Regions from separate parts of the Nonomuraea sp. CA-143628 genome, predicted to be linked through region 1. Evidence: riboswitches for the same ligand, from Rfam matches in the RefSeq annotation. Region 1 holds a riboswitch; the other holds the start of a gene.
The links. A riboswitch is a leader RNA that binds a small molecule or an ion and turns the genes downstream of it on or off. The one in region 1 is predicted to bind cobalamin.
Positions count from the first base shown of each region.

Region 2: linked by a shared signal. The riboswitch ahead of ACQP2T_RS21570 (ribonucleoside-diphosphate reductase subunit alpha) and the one ahead of ACQP2T_RS28645 (CbtB domain-containing protein) in region 1 are both predicted to bind cobalamin.

Region 1 covers NZ_CP192072.1:6,267,073-6,272,471, forward strand. The annotation lists gene ACQP2T_RS28630 (VWA domain-containing protein) at 1-599, opposite strand, end outside; gene ACQP2T_RS28635 (histidine phosphatase family protein) at 596-1,333, opposite strand; gene ACQP2T_RS28640 (CbtA family protein) at 1,340-2,089, opposite strand; gene ACQP2T_RS28645 (CbtB domain-containing protein) at 2,098-2,286, opposite strand; adenosylcobalamin (AdoCbl) riboswitch at 2,288-2,436, opposite strand; gene ACQP2T_RS28650 (M28 family peptidase) at 2,428-3,978, opposite strand; gene ACQP2T_RS28655 (phosphoesterase) at 4,231-5,399, opposite strand, start outside.
Region 2 covers NZ_CP192072.1:4,676,055-4,681,453, forward strand. The annotation lists gene ACQP2T_RS21565 (tripartite tricarboxylate transporter substrate-binding protein) at 1-582, shown strand, start outside; cobalamin riboswitch at 587-780, shown strand; gene ACQP2T_RS21570 (ribonucleoside-diphosphate reductase subunit alpha) at 908-3,115, shown strand; gene ACQP2T_RS21575 (ribonucleotide-diphosphate reductase subunit beta) at 3,142-4,137, shown strand; gene ACQP2T_RS21580 (mechanosensitive ion channel family protein) at 4,155-5,234, shown strand; gene ACQP2T_RS21585 (DMT family transporter) at 5,238-5,399, opposite strand, start outside.

The DNA.
Region 1 (5,399 bases):
ACCGTCAGCCCGAACCGGTCCAGCAACTGCGGCCGCAGCTCACCCTCCTCCGGGTTCATGGTCCCGACCAGCAGGAACCGGGCCGGATGCCGGACCGAGACCGACTCCCGCTCCACGTAGCACGTCCCCAGGGCCGCCGCGTCCAGCAGCAGGTCGACCAGGTGGTCGTGCAGCAGGTTCACCTCGTCCACGTACAGGACGCCGCGATGCGCGGCCGCCAGCAGGCCCGGCTCGAACGCCTTCACCCCCTCCGTCAGCGCCCGCTCCACGTCGAGCGAGCCGGCCAGGCGGTCCTCCGACGCGCCCACCGGCAGCTCCACCAACGCGGCCGGACGGCGGAGCCCTTGGGCGTCCGGCTCGTGCGGGCCATCCGGGCACTCGGCATCGGGCGCGGCCGGATCGCAGGCGAACCGGCAGCCGGGCACCACGTTCACCGGGGGCAACTGGGCGGCCAGCGCGCGCACGATGGTGGACTTGGCGGTGCCCTTCTCACCCCGTACCAGCACACCGCCCACCCGTGGCGAGACGGCGTTGAGCACCAGCGCCAGCTTCAGGTCGTCGAGCCCGACGACGGCGCTGAACGGATACGAGACGATCAAGACAGGACCTTCCGTACGTTCACGACAAGGATCTTCCGGTTAAGGATCTTCCGGTTGACGTGGGCGACCCGCCAGCCGCCTCGTGTGACGGTCAGCTCGGTGACGGACAGCGGCGCGAGATCGAAACGGGCGGCGCGCACCGGGTCCAGCCCCAGCGCGTGGCCGAGCGCCGCCCGGATGGCGCCCGCGTCGCAGACGGCGACCGCCTCGGGCTCCCCGCGTACCGAGTCGAGCCAGCCGGCCACCCGCGCCGCCAGCACGGCCAGGCTCTCCCCGCCGTGCGGCGCCGCGTCCGGATCCGCCAGCCAGCTCGCCAGCGCGTCCGGCTCCTCCCGCGCGACCCGCCCGTACGGCAGGCCGCGCCATCGGCCGTGATCCGCCTCGGCGAGCGCGGTGACCACGCACGGTTCCCAGCCGAGCGCGGCGGCGGTCTGCCGCGCCGCGACACTGGGAGCGACCCACGCCACCGACCCGGCCACCACCGCGCTGGCCACCGCTGAGTCGGCCGCCGCTGAGTCGGCCGCCACCGAACCGGCCGCCACCGAACCGGCCGCCACCGAACCGGCCGCCACCGACTCGGCCACGACCGAGGCGAGGCCATGGGCGCTGGCCAGGCCGTGTGCGCTGGCCAAGTCGTGCGCTCTGGCCAGGCTCGCCGCGTCGGCGTCCTCATCGGCCCCGGGAAAGCAGGCGGTCCGCATTCCCGGCGTACTGGCGTGCCGGACGAACAGCACGCCGGCTCAGCCCGGCGAGACGGCGGTCGCGGGTACGGCCGCCGCCCGCCGCGCCGCCCTGTCGCTCACCCACCCGAACAGCACACCGAAGGCCGTCCAGAAAACGAGCTGCGTCCCTAACGACACGAGCCTGAACTGCCACAGCAGCGTGGCGGGAAAACCCTCGGGCACCTCGTCCACGGTCGGCAGCAGCAGCCACGCGGCGACCACCGGGACCAGATACGCGACCCCGGCCGCGACCCACCGCGCCCATGGCCCGGCGGTCACCCGGCGCGCGGTCGCCACCGCGATCGCGATCGCGGCCAGCCCGACAAGGATCATCACGAAATAGAGGGCGGTCCGGCTGTTGATCGTTTCCGGGTCTCCGACAGCCGGCGGATTGGCCGGATATTTCACGAACGGTACGAGGATCATCGCCCCGAACGCCGACCCGGCGGCGGCGAGCGCCAGCCCGCCCTCCGACCGTGGACCGACCCGGCCCCGCAGACCCGCGTACACCAGGGCGAAGACCCCTCCCACGGCCAGCCCGTACAGGCCGGTGGCGAGGAAGAGCCCGGCCTTCTGGCCCGGCCTGCTGACCAGCTCCTCCTCGCCGAGATCGCCGTGGTCATGGCCAGGTTCCTGCGCGGCGTGCGCCTGTTCCAGTGCGATGGCACTGTCCACCTGCGGTTCCCCGAAGGCGAAGGCGAAGCCGCCCGCGATCAATCCGGCCAGCAGGCCCAGAAGCAGGCCCCTGACCAGCAGGGTGCGTACCATGCCGAGGTCTAGTGGCAGGGCACGCCGAGCAGGTGACGCCCGTCGTGCATGAGTTCGTGCAGGTACGCACCCGTCTGCGAGATGGCGCCGTTGTCCATCAGCACCAGGTAGGCGATCAGCAGCAGAACCGGTACGGCCAGCAACCACAGCCGCAGACGGGGGAACGGAATGACGGTAGGAGCGGACAGACCACTCATCAGTGCCTCCTCAGGGATGACGCGTCCCAACAAATGAGGTCACGGAGGTCCAAGCGACCTGGCTCCCGGGATCTACGTCCCGGATACAGTGGCGCGTCCGCACCGGCATCTCACCGGATTTCCCTTGGACAACCGTGAAATCTACCGGAACGTATCCTTTCCTCCCGTTCGCGTCAACACATCAAGAAAGTCAGAGGTTGGCGCGGTGAAGCGCGCACGGCTGGTGGCGGGTGCCACTCGCGGCGGGATGGAGCGCAGGTTGAAGGCGTATCGGGCGACGGAATCGGCGATGGCGTCCGCGTCCACGTCCAGCGCCGTGGCGTTGATGTTGGCGATGGTGTCGCACGCCTGGTGGTAGCAGGCGTCGTAGGCGACCCCGGCCGTCCCGCCGAACAGCGCCGCCTCCGCGGCCGTCTTGATCCCCTCGGCACCGGTGAAGATGCCGCCGGCCGGGATCCCGACCGCGATGAACGGCCCGTAGTCCGAACGCCCGTCGAAGTCCGTGCCCACCGTGGGCAGGCCACGGGAGCCGTAGAACGCCGCCAGCTGCTTCTCGATCTCGGCCGAACCGGGCGGACCGGCGGGGGAGCCGACGTTGTCGGAGTTGTCCCCGTCGTACAGCTTGTAGGCGTAGTTCGGCGAGCCCACCATGTCGAAGTTCAGATACACCCGGATGCGGTCCCGCTGCGCCTGCGACAACGACCCGACGTACTGATCGGAACCGAGCAGCCCGATCTCCTCGGCCGCCCAGAAGGCGAAGCGGACCTTGTTCTTGACCGGGTACAGCGCCATCTCCTCGGCGACCTCCAGGATCGCCGCGCTGCCCGAGCCGTTGTCGTTGATGCCGGGCCCCGCCGTCACGCTGTCGAGGTGCGCGCCCACCATGACGACGTCGCGCGGGTCGCCCAAGCGGGTCTCGGCGATCACGTTGTCCGTGCTGCCGAGCACGAGGTTGGCGTCGACCTTGAGGTGTACCGTCGCACCAGGCGTGCTCGCGAGCTCGTTGCCCACGGCGAAGTCGGCGAACACCATGGGGATCCCGCCCCGCCACTCGCCGATGTCCAGCGGGAACGCGTCGGTACGACCCGGCTGGCCCTCGTTGAAGATGATGAGCCCGGTCGCGCCCGCCGCGGCCGCGTTCTGCACCTTATTGACGAACGGGCAGGTGCCGCGCTGGACGAGCGCGATACGGCCGGTCACGAACCCGGCGAAGTCCGCCGCTTCGCAGCCGCTGGTCGAGGTCGGCGTCGGGGTGGGTGGCAGCGTGAGGTCCACACCCTGGACCTGCGCGGTCACCTCGCCCGGCGGGGAGGGCTGGAAGGTGAGGAAGTCCTCGTTCGGTACGTACGTCTTCGCGCTCGGCGCGGTGAGCGCCAGTGTCGGCGGGGCGTTCTCGGCCCAGCTCTCGACGAAGTTGATCGGCTGCCGCGTGACCTTGTATCCGGCCTTGCGCAGCTTGTTCGCCACGTAGTCGCGGGAGGCGTCGTAGCCGCTGGTGCCGGTCGCGCGGATGCCGCCATGGGCGGTGGCGATGGCCTGCAGGGCCTGCAGGTGCTTGGCGACGTTCGTCCCCTTGACCTGCTTGACCAGCAGCTTGGCGAAGACGTCGTCCAGGCCGCCGGCGTTGGCGGGCACGGCCATGGCGATGGTCACGGAGAGCGCGGTGATCAGAATAGTGATGACTCTGCGCATTCGGATTCCCCCTGTGGGACAGGAACGGGAAGGCAGACGATCCCCGAGTCTCGCCGAACGCGAACGTAACCCGGCCCCGCACCGTTGAAAAGACCCACGCCGCCATGGGGACCGGCCCCCGACCGGCGAGAGAGCACCACGCCGCTATGGGGACCGGCCCCCGACCGGTGAAGAGGGCACCACGCCGCTGATCGTGCGGACGCGGCGGTCCCGCGTGGTACGCGGGACCGCCCACGTCAGAGGGTCAGCGAGTCAGCGGACGCGGATGAAGACGGGGTTGGAGTAGAACCACAGGTCCTGCCACGGGCTCTCCTTGCCGTCGGCCGCCGGCTCCATCTCGTCGGTGCCGGTGCCGCGTACCCGCAGGTAGCTGTCAGTCTGCACGTCGCGCAGCGTGTGCCGGATGACGTAGTCCTTGCCCTGCTGGCGCCAGTCGCCCGGGCCGAAGCGCGCCACGACCTTGGTGGTGGGGTTGGTGTCGGCGTCCAGGTTGGCGCTGACGCCGCTCACCTGTCCGGTGATGAGGTCGACGCGCCGCACCTCCGGGCGTTCGCCGTTGCCGTTCTTGCCCTCCAGCGGCCGGAACCGGATCTCGACCTCGACGTCGGTGCGGTCGCGCCGGTTGACCACCAGCGTCTCGCCCACGGTGGCCTGGCGGCCCTGGTTGCCGGCGGTGACGTCGAGAGCGGTGATCAGGTCCCCGGTGGTGACGAAGATGCGGCCGTTGCGCAGGGCGTCCATGATGTCGCCGTAGTCCTGGCGCGCCATCACGTACGTCTTGCTGTACTCGCCCGGCCAGAAGTCCGAACCGCCACGGGTCCAGTGCACGTGCGAGTCGGAGGTGGCCGTGATCCACCAGTGCCGGCCCTCGCCCAGCAGCGAGTCCCACAGGCCGCCGACCCGTGCGGTCATCTGGTCGAAGCCGCCGTAGGTGGGGTGGTTGCCGTATCCGCCGCGGGCGCCGCCGTTCAGCGGGCCGGCCTGGTGCCCGGGGGCGCCCTCGAATCCCACGTACACGTCGGGGGCGACGTTGTTGCCGTTGCGGAACTCGCGCGGAGTGTCCTGACCCCACACCCCCAGCCCGGTCGCCGAACGCGCCGCGTGGTGCGCGATCACCAGCGGCTTCTGCCCCATGCCGCGGGCGGCCTTGAGGAACTCCACCATCTTGGCCTCGGTGTCGCGGCCCGCGTCGGCAGGGAAGGCGTCATGCTTGGCGAAGCGACTCTCCAGCTCGAACAGCTGCCGCGCCTCGTCGGCGTGGTGCGGGATCATCAGCGTGTGGTGGTCCAGCGCAGGCGCGTCGAACTCCATGCCCCAGAACTGCAGGACCTCGGGCACGAGCACCCGCGAGCGCAGCAGGTCGGGGTAGGCCTGCTCCAGGTTCACCTTGGAATGCGTCGGGCCGCCGTGGTCGGTGCACA
Region 2 (5,399 bases), 1.6 Mb from region 1:
CAACTGGTCGCCCACCCCGACCGCACGCCGCTGACGGGCGGACCGCAGGGCGAGCCCGACCACCTGCTGTTCGGGCTGATCGCCAAGGGTCTTGGCGCCGACACCCGGCAGGTCGACTACACCGGTTTTCCCGGCAGCGAGGAGGCCGCGGCCGCGCTCCTCGGCGGCAAGGCCGCCGCGGCGACCGGCACGCTCGCGGACTGGCGCCACGCCATCGGCAAGGGCCAGGTCAGGGTGCTGGCCGTCTCCAGCGCGCGCCGGGTGGACGGCGTCGACGCGCCGAGCCTGCTGGAGTGCGGCGTGCGGGTCGACTTCGCCGACTGGTGCGCGGCCGTGGGGCCCGAGGAGATGTCCGACGACGGCAAGGCCGTCGCCATCCGGCTCTGCGACGAGGTCACGGAGTCCGCCGCCTGGCGGGCGGCCTGCCGGGCGGAGGGATGGACCTCGATCCCGCTCAGCGGCGACGACTTCGAACAGTGGCTGGCCTCGGAGATCGGCAGGACCAGGGCCGTGCTCCGCGATCTCGGCATGCTCGATACCGCTGACACAACATGCTGGGGTAGTTGCGCCAAGGGCCACTAGATGTAGGATTCTGCTCGTCGCTGGTTCGCCCCTCGGGGCGGAGCAAAAGGGAACCCGGTGCGATTCCGGGGCTGCCCCGCAGCGGTGAGCGGGAACGACCGCCGTCACGAGCACTGGGCATTTCCGGGAAGCGACGGCCAGTAGGAATTATCGACCATGCCCGCGAGCCCGAAGACCTGCCGGTGACGTTGGGGGAGCCAGCCGGCTCCGCCCATCGAAGTGTCCATGGCCTCGAGGGAGGGCCGGGGGCGTCGGCGGCCATGGAGTCCAGGGCCGCCGTGCTCTCACGCGCCCTCACGGGGATGAGCTCGCGAGGAGAGAGCACGTGACGCAGATCATTGAGGCCGATCACCAGCCGGCCACGGTCGATCGGCAGCCGACCACCGTCGACAGGCGGCTGGCGATCGAGGAGGCCGCCGCACGAGTGATCACCGATCCGGCCAACTCCCGGATCGCCGCCCGGCTCCTGGCCGAGGAGATCGCCGACGAGGCGGCCGGGCACGGCGTGCGGACCTTCTCCGAGTCCATCGCCGCCAGCCACGCCGCCGGGCTGCTCCAGGACTCGCTCGCCGCCTTCGTCGGCGCGCACGCCGCCGAGCTCGACGCGCTCGTCTCCGGCGAGGCGGACGACCGCTTCGAGTATTTCGGCTTGCGTACGGTCTACGACCGCTACCTGCTGCGGCACCCGCAGTCGCGGACGGTGCTCGAACGGCCGCAGCACTTCCTGCTCCGCGTGGCCTGCGGGCTGTCGGAGACGGTCGCCGAGGCCGCCGAGCTGTACGGTCTCATGTCCACGCTGTCGTACCTGCCGAGCTCGCCGACGCTGTTCAACTCCGGTTCGCGCCGCCCGCAGCTGTCGTCGTGCTTCCTGCTCGACTCGCCGCGTGACGAGCTGGAGTCGATCTACGACCGCTACGGGCAGGTGGCCAGGCTGTCGAAGTACGCCGGGGGCATCGGCATCGCTTGGACCCGGGTGCGCTCGCGCGGATCCCTCATCAAGGGCACCAACGGGCACTCCAACGGCATCGTGCCCTGGCTGCGTACGCTCGACTCCTCCGTCGCCGCCGTCAACCAGGGCGGGCGCCGCAAGGGCGCGGCCTGCGTCTACCTGGAGACCTGGCACGCCGACGTCGAGGAGTTCCTGGAACTGCGCGACAACACCGGCGAGGAGGCCCGGCGTACGCACAACCTCAACCTGGCCAACTGGGTGCCGGACGAGTTCATGCGGCGGGTGGAGGCCGACGAGGTCTGGTCGCTGTTCGACCCCAAGGAGGTCCCCGACCTCACCGACCTGTACGGGGAGGCGTTCACCCGCGCCTACCGCGCCTACGAGGCCGACGGCCGCTACACCCGGCAGCTGCCCGCCCGGACCCTCTACGGCCGGATGATGCGCACCCTCGCCCAGACCGGCAACGGCTGGATGACGTTCAAGGACGCCGCCAACCGCACCTCCAACCAGACGGCCCGGCCCGAGAACGTCATCCACCTGTCCAACCTGTGCACCGAGATCCTCGAGGTCACCAGCGACGGCGAGACGGCGGTGTGCAACCTCGGCTCGATCAACCTCGCCGCCCACCTGACCGGCGAGGGCGTCGACTGGGCCCGGCTGCGCACGACCGTCCGTACGGCGGTGCGCTTCCTGGACCGGACCATCGACCTGGGCTTCTACCCGACCGCCGAGGCGGAGGCGGCCAACAAGCGCTGGCGGCCGATCGGGCTCGGCGTGATGGGCCTGGCCGACGTCTTCTTCGCGCTCCGGCTGCCGTTCGACTCGCCCGAGGCGCTGGGGCTGTCGACCCGCGTCGCCGAGGAGATCGCCCTGGCCGCCTACGACACCTCCGCCGACCTGGCCGTCGAGCGCGGCCGGCATCCGTCGTACGAGGAGACCAGGGCGGCCGGCGGCGTCCTGCACCCCGACCACTACGACGCCGCCGCGTCGCCGCGCTGGGCCGAGCTGCACGCGAAGATCGCCACGACCGGGCTGCGCAACTCGCTGATGGTCGCCATCGCCCCGACCGCGACCATCGCCTCCATCGCCGGGTGCTACGAGTGCATCGAGCCGCAGGTGTCCAACGTGTTCAAGCGCGAGACGCTGTCGGGGGAGTTCCTCCAGGTCAACCGCTACCTGGTGGCCGACCTCCAGGCTCGCGGGCTGTGGACGCAGCGGATGCGTGACGACATCAAGCGGGCGGACGGCTCGGTCCAGGACATCGCGGGCATCCCCGATGACCTCAAGACCTTGTACCGCACGGCCTGGGAGCTGCCGCAGAAGGCGCTCATCGACCTGGCCGCGGCCCGTCAGCCGTACATCGACCAGTCGCAGTCGCTCAACCTGTTCATGGCCAGCCCGACGATCGGCAAGCTGTCGTCGATGTACGCCTATGCCTGGAAGCAAGGCCTGAAGACCACCTACTACCTGCGCTCGCGCCCGGCCACCCGGATCGCCCAGACGACGATCGCCCAGAGCACGATCGCGCTCGACGCCGTCGCCTGCTCCCTGGAGAACCCGGAAACCTGCGAAGCCTGCCAGTAGTAGCCCCCTCGAACGGAGACCCCCAAATGCTGCTCGACCCCGGCATGGACCTGACCCTGCGTCCCATGCGTTACCCGGACTTCTATGAGCGCTATCGCGCCGCGATCCGCAACACCTGGACCGTCGAGGAGGTGGACCTGCACTCCGACCTCGCCGACCTGGCCAGGATGACGCCGCAGGAGCGCCACCTGATCAACCGGCTGGTCGCCTTCTTCGCCACCGGCGACTCCATCGTGGCCAACAACCTCGTGCTCAACCTCTATCAGCACGTCAACGCCCCCGAAGCGCGCCTGTACCTCAGCAGGCAGCTGTTCGAGGAGGCCGTGCACGTGCAGTTCTACCTGACGCTGCTCGACACGTACCTGCCTGACCTGGAGGAACGGGTCAAGGCGTTCGCCGCCGTCGAGCACATTCCGTCCATCAGGGACAAGGCGGAGTTCTGCTTCCGGTGGATCGACTCGATCAACGGCCTGCGGCGGCTGGAGAACGCGGACGAGCGGCGGCAGTTCCTGCTCAACCTGATCTGCTTCGCCGCCTGCATCGAAGGGCTCTTCTTCTACGGAGCGTTCGCCTACGTATACTGGTTCCGGTCTCGGGGCCTGCTCGGCGGGCTGGCCACCGGCACCAACTGGGTGTTCCGCGACGAGTCCATGCACATGGAGTTCGCCTTCAGCGTCGTCGACACCGTGCGGGCCGAGGAGCCCGAGCTGTTCGACGACAAGCTGGGGGAGCAGGTCACCCGCATGATCGAGGAGGCCGTCGCCGCCGAGTTGGCCTTCGCCCGCGATCTGTGCGGCGACGGCATGCCCGGCATGAGCGTCGAGCAGATGCGCGACTACCTTCAATATGTCGCCGACCAGCGGCTGGCTCGGCTCGGGCTGCCGCAGAGATACGGCACGGCCAACCCGTTCGGGTTCATGGAGCTGCAGGACGTCCAGGAACTCGCCAACTTCTTCGAACGGCGTGTCTCCGCATACCAAGTGGCTGTTGAGGGCAATGTGACATTTGACGAGACCTTTTAGGACATTGGGGGCATGACGTGCAGTCGCCGACCGACTGGCTCATTCTCGCCATCTCGGTGGCGGGCGCCATTCTCGTGGTGGAGGTGGTCAGGAGGCTGCTGGTCAGGGCGGGCCGCAAGTGGGCGCTCGCCCGGCACCTGGTGGAGCACTGCACCTGGGCGGCGTTCTCGGTAGGGGTCGTGGTGGCGACCAACCTGGTGTTCTCGCCGGGGATGATCGGCGAGAGCGTCCGCCAACGCGAGCTCGGCGGCACGATCGACCGCGTGCTCGGCCTGGTCACCATCGCCTGCGTCACCTGGCTGATCGTCCAGGCCAGCTATGCCCTCACGGACGTCGTCCTGGACCGGCTGGTGCTCGTCCAGGGGGAGCGCAATCGCCGGGCACGGCGGATCATGACCCAGATCGGGCTGGTCCGCCGCGTCGCCGCCGTGACCATCGTCGTGCTGGCGATCGGCACCATGCTCTTCTCCTTCCCGCAGGTCCGTGCCCTGGGCGCCGGGCTGCTCGCCTCGGCGGGCATCGCCGGCGCCATCGTCGGTATCGCCGCCCAGCCGACCATCGGCAACATGCTGGCCGGGCTCCAGCTCGCCTTCAGCGACGCGCTCCGCCTCGACGACGTGGTCGTGGTCAACGACGAGTGGGGCAGGATCGAGGAGCTCACGCTCACCTATGTGGTGGTACGCCTGTGGGACGAGCGGCGTCTGGTCCTGCCCGTGTCCTACTTCACCCAGAATCCGTTCGAGAACTGGACCAGGCACGGCAGCCAGGTCCTCGCCGTGGTGTTCCTGCGCGTCGACTGGTCGATACCGATCCCCAAGCTGCGCGAAGAGCTCTACCGGTTCATCCAGGAGAGCCCGCTGTGGGATCAGAAGGACTGGACGCTCCAGGTCACCGACGTGCTGCCGAACGGGCTGGTCGAGCTGCGGGCGCTGATGAGCGCCGCCGACTCGCCCTCCGCCTGGGACCTCAAGTGCGACGTACGCGAACATCTCGTGACCTACATCAGGGAGAACTTCCCCGAGTCCCTGCCCCGCTTCCGCATCGAGACCCCTGAGACGCGCGCCGGGGTGCCATGGGCCAGCGCCAAGCCGGCCTGACGTTCACCGCCGGTTGGCCAGCAGCACTCCGGCGCCGCCGACCAGCAGGCCCGCGACCGCCAGCGGATGCAGGGACTGCCCGACGAGGAGCCAGGCCATCACCGCGGTGACCGACGGGGTGAGGAAGAACATCGTGCTCACCCGGCTCGCGGGCGCGTTCTTCAG